2 regions of the Streptomyces sp. NPDC029674 genome follow, and region 2 is predicted to be linked to the other one. Evidence: predicted binding sites of a transcription regulator. Region 2 holds the regulator's gene; the other holds the start of a gene.

Region 1 (2,396 bases), on a different contig from region 2:
CTGGAAGACCTGGATGCCGACCGAGGGCTGGTTGTCCTCGGCGGTGGAGAAGGTCTCCGAACGGCGGGTGGGAATGGTGGTGTTGCGCTCGATGAGCTTCGTCATGATGCCGCCCTTGGTCTCGATGCCGAGGGACAGCGGTGTCACGTCCAGCAGGAGCACGTCCTTGACGTCGCCGCGGATCACACCGGCCTGCAGGGCCGCGCCGAGCGCCACCACCTCGTCCGGGTTGACACCCTTGTGCGGGTCCTTGCCGGTGAGCTCCCTGACCAGCTCCGTCACCGCGGGCATCCGGGTGGAGCCGCCCACCAGGATCACGTGGTCCACGGCGGAGAGCTTGACGCCCGCGTCCTTCACGGCCTGGTGGAACGGCTCCTTGCAGCGGTCCAGCAGGTCGGCGGTGAGCTCCTGGAACTGGGCGCGCGTCAGCTTCTCTGCGAGGTGCAGCGGCCCGTCCGCCGAGGCGGTGATGTAGGGCAGGTTGATGTCCGTCTCGCTCGACGAGGACAGCTCGATCTTGGCCTTCTCGGCGCCCTCGCGCAGGCGCTGGAGCGCCATCTTGTCCTTGCCAAGGTCCACGCCGTGCCCGTTCTTGAACTGCCGCACCAGGTATTCGACGATCCGCTGGTCCCAGTCGTCGCCGCCGAGCTGCGTGTCGCCGTTGGTGGCCTTCACCTCGATGACGCCCTCGCCCATCTCCAGGAGGGAGACGTCGAAGGTGCCGCCGCCGAGGTCGAAGACGAGGACGGTCTGGTCGTCGCCCTTGTCGAGGCCGTACGCGAGGGCCGCCGCGGTCGGTTCGTTGATGATCCGCAGGACGTTGAGCCCCGCGATCTCACCGGCCTCCTTGGTGGCCTGGCGCTGGGTGTCGTCGAAGTACGCGGGCACGGTGACCACCGCGTCGGTGACGTCCTCGCCGAGATACGACTCGGCGTCGCGCTTCAGCTTCTGCAGGACGCGCGCGGACAGCTCCTGCGCGGTGTAGCGGGTGCCGTCCACGGAGCCATCCTCCGGAAAGCGCCAACTCCCGTCGCCCATATGCCGCTTCACGGAGCGCGCGGTGCGCTCCACGTTGGTGACCGCCTGCCGCTTGGCGACCTCGCCCACCAGGACGTCGCCGTTCTTCGCGAAGGCGACGACGGAGGGCGTGGTGCGCGCGCCCTCCGCGTTGGCGACGACGGTGGGCTCACCGCCCTCCAGTACGGCCACCACTGAGTTCGTCGTCCCGAGGTCGATCCCGACCGCACGTGCCATGGTCCAGTCCCTTCCGCCGCGAGCTCACGTCCCCCGTTTCCCGGTCTACTCCGTCTCCCATCACAAAACTTGAGCGGGCCGAAGTCAATGCCGCACGTGACAATGCCGCCACCCCGACAGGGGCGGCGGCATCGTCAACAGGCGCCGTGTCAGGCCAGCTTGGCCGAAAGCGTGATGGTCGTGCCCGTGAGCGCCTGACTCACCGGGCAGTTGGCCTTGGCGTCCTCGGCGGCCGAGACGAAGGCGGCCTCGTCGAGACCGGGCACGGCGCCCTCGACGGTGAGGTGGATGCCGGTGATGCCGGTGCCGGGCTGGAAGGTCACGTCGGCGGACGTGGTCAGCCGGGTGGGCGGGGTGCCCGCACCGGTGAGGCCGTGCGAAAGCGCCATGGAGAAGCAGCTGGAGTGCGCGGCGGCGATCAGCTCCTCCGGGCTGGTCTTGCCGTTCGCCTCCTCGGCGCGCGACGGCCAGGACACCGCCTGCTCCCCGATGCCGGAGGAGTCGAAGGTGACGGTGCCCGCGCCCTCCGTCAGAGTGCCTTCCCAGACGGTGTGCGCGGAACGGGTGGTAGCCACGATGCAGTTCCCTTCAGTGCGGATCCGTGATCGGATCTTCCGTTGCCGCCATCCGATCACACTCCGGGTGAAAAGGGGGCGCGTGGTCCCCTCGTGCGGTGTGCGTCGGCCCGGGCGGCCGGATCACGGCTTCCGCGCCACCGCCCCGTACATCGCGATCGCCCCGTCGTCGATGCCGTCCTGCAGCGGGCCGGGGCGCCACTTGTGCACCTGGGTGACGCCCGGGTCCAGGAGTTCCAGACCGTCGAACAAGGCGGTGGCGGTCGCAAGGTCGCGCAGCACCATGGGCATGCCCTGCTGCTCGTACTCCTCGGCCACCCGGCCGACCTCCTCCGGCGCGAAGTCGGCGGTGCCGATCGTCATAGCCAAGTAGCTGCCGGACGGCAGGGGTTCCAGCAGGCGGCGCACCAGGTGCCGGTCGTCCGGCGGCAGGATGAAGTGCAGGATGCCGATGATCATCAGGCCGACCGGCTCGTCGAGGTCCACCAGGGCGCGGAACTCGGGGCTGTCCAGGATGGCGTCCGGGTCGTGCATGTCGGCGTCGACGTAGGCGGTCGCTCCCTCCGG
Region 2 (2,396 bases):
GGGCTCCTCGTCGAAGGCCTCACCGACGCCGAGATCGCCGACCGGCTCGGCATGAACATCCGCACCGCCCGCGTCCACATCGCCAAACTCGCCGCGACCCTCGGCAGCAGCAGCCGGGCCCAACTCGGTTTCCTGATCGGGCAGTCCGGGATTCTGCGGCGCGCCGAGTGAAGCGTAAGCGTGTAAGCGTACGGATTGTCGCGGTTCGCGCGGGCCTCAGCTCGCTGCGGCGCAACAAGATGGCGCTACCGGACCCTGCGTCCGGCCTGCACAGTGGACGGCAGCGGAGGAGGCAGCCCCAGCCAGCCGGCCGGTGAGCCTCTCCCGCTTCCCCTGAACGCCCCGGGTCGGCTGCCCCCCGTAGCCATCCGGGGCGTTCGCCGTCGTACGGCCGGACCGGGTCAGCCGCCCGCCTCCTTCACCCACTCCCGCAGCAGCGCCTCCCGCACCCCCGCCCGCGGCGACCCGCCCTCATGGCGGCGGCCCCAGTCGGACATCGCGGTCAGGGTGGTGAGGAGGGAGCCCGCGCCCTCCGTGAGGCGGGACAGGAGTTCGCGGGAGAGGTCGTACTCCGTTTGGGAGTAGCCGACCGCCGCCGCCGTGTACGCCGTCAGTTCCGTGTCCTCGCCCTCGGCGTCAGTGAGACGTACCGTCACCGTCGGGGCCTCGTCGCTGCCGCCGAGGCCCACCGTCAGGGCCAGGTCGACCACCGCGCCCACCTGCCGCTTCAGGGTCTTCACCGGAACGTTGTCGACGGTCAGCGCGTGTATGTCCTCCCACGGCCACACTCCGGACTGCTTGTCGCCGAGGGCCAGTACGCCCTCCGGCGTCAGCCGCACCCCGGGGGCGAGGCCTGCCGGCTTCGCCCCCACGTACACATCGCCCTCGGCGATCCAGAACAGGCCCACCATGGCCATGGTCAGTTCAACTCCCCGTACCCAGACCCTTACGTACGCATTGAAGCGGGGCCGGGAGGTCATCACCTCCCGGCCCCGCTTCAGAGTACTCAGCCCGTGATCAGTGACCGGGCCATGGAAACTACTGTTCGGTCGACCGCTTCGGCCGCCACACCACCAGCGCACTCGCCTGCTGCACGTCCTGGTAGGGGACGAGATCGCGGCGGTACGAGGCGTGCACCGCCGCCTCCCGCTGCTGCATCGCCGCGGCGGCTCCGTCCACCGCCGCGGAGAGCTCCGCGACACGGGACTGGAGGGCCGCCACCTGGTTCTCCAGCTCGATGATGCGCTTGATGCCGGCGAGGTTGATGCCCTCTTCCTGCGACAACTGCTGCACCGTGCGGAGCAGTTCGATGTCGCGGGCGGAATAGCGTCGGCCGCGGCCCGCCGTGCGGTCCGGGGAGACCAGCCCGAGACGGTCGTACTGCCGCAGCGTCTGCGGATGCAGACCGCTCAGCTGGGCGGCCACCGAGATGACGTACACGGGTGTCTCGTCGGTGAGTTGGTACGGATTACGACGACGGCCGACCCTATCCATGGGGTCACGCTCCCTTCGCGGCCTGGAACAGTTCTGCCCGCGGGTCGTCGCCCGCAGTCGCCTTGCGGTAGGACTCCAGGGCTTCCTTCGCGGAGTCGGAGAGAGATGTCGGAACCGACACCTCCACCGTCACCAGGAGGTCGCCCCGGGTGCCGTCCTTGCGGACCGCGCCCTTGCCGCGGGCCCGCATCGTACGGCCGTTGGGCGTGCCGGCGGGGAGCTTCAGGGTGACGGGCGGGCCGCCCAGGGTGGGCACCTTCACCTCGCCGCCCAGCGTCGCCTCGGGGTACGTCACCGGAACCGTGACCGTCAGGTTGTCGCCCTTGCGGCCGAAGACCGGGTGGGTGTCGACGTGCACGACCACGTAGAGGTCGCCCGCCGGACCGCCCCGCTCGCCGGGCGCGCCCTTGCCGCGCAGGCGGATGCGCTGCCCGTCCGAGACACCGGCCGGGATCCGCACCTGCATGGTGCGCGACGACTTGGCGCGGCCGCTGCCGCCGCAGACCTCACAGGGGTCCTGGGCGATCAGCCCGCGGCCCTTGCAGTCCATGCACGGGTCGGTGAGGGAGAACCCTCCGCCGCCGCCCCGCGAGACCTGGCCCGTGCCGACACAGGTCGGGCACACGCGCGGTGTGCCGTTCTTGTCGCCGGTGCCGGAGCACGCCTTGCAGGGTGCCTGGGAGGACATCCGGAGCGGCACGGTCGCACCGTCCACCGCCTCCGTGAAGCTCAGCGTGACCTCGGACTCGACGTCCTGGCCGCGCCTCGGCTGCGTACGCGTACCGGCTCCGGCACCCGCGCCGCCGCGGTTGAACAGGCCCCCGAAGACGTCACCGAGGCCGCCCCCGAAGCCGCCGCCGGCCGCTCCACCGCCACCCGGGGCGCCGCCTCCGAAGAGGTCG

What was found. Region 2 encodes HspR, which represses chaperone genes until heat shock. Its sites were predicted from a motif close to TTGAGNNNNNNNNNCTCAA; they were not measured.
Region 1: dnaK (molecular chaperone DnaK) is a predicted target of HspR. The motif match lies at 1,324-1,342, and genes of this name have one in related genera.

The regions. Positions count from the first base shown of each region.
Region 1 is NZ_JBJDPY010000008.1:149,087-151,482, reverse strand. Features, by position in the region: gene dnaK (molecular chaperone DnaK) at 1-1,254, opposite strand, end outside; gene ACI2L3_RS20740 (OsmC family protein) at 1,404-1,829, opposite strand; gene ACI2L3_RS20735 (SAM-dependent methyltransferase) at 1,953-2,396, opposite strand, start outside.
Region 2 is NZ_JBJDPY010000002.1:311,240-313,635, forward strand. Features, by position in the region: gene ACI2L3_RS05345 (LuxR C-terminal-related transcriptional regulator) at 1-171, shown strand, start outside; gene ACI2L3_RS05350 (hypothetical protein) at 402-917, opposite strand; gene ACI2L3_RS05355 (heat shock protein transcriptional repressor HspR) at 1,039-1,494, opposite strand; gene dnaJ (molecular chaperone DnaJ) at 1,499-2,396, opposite strand, start outside.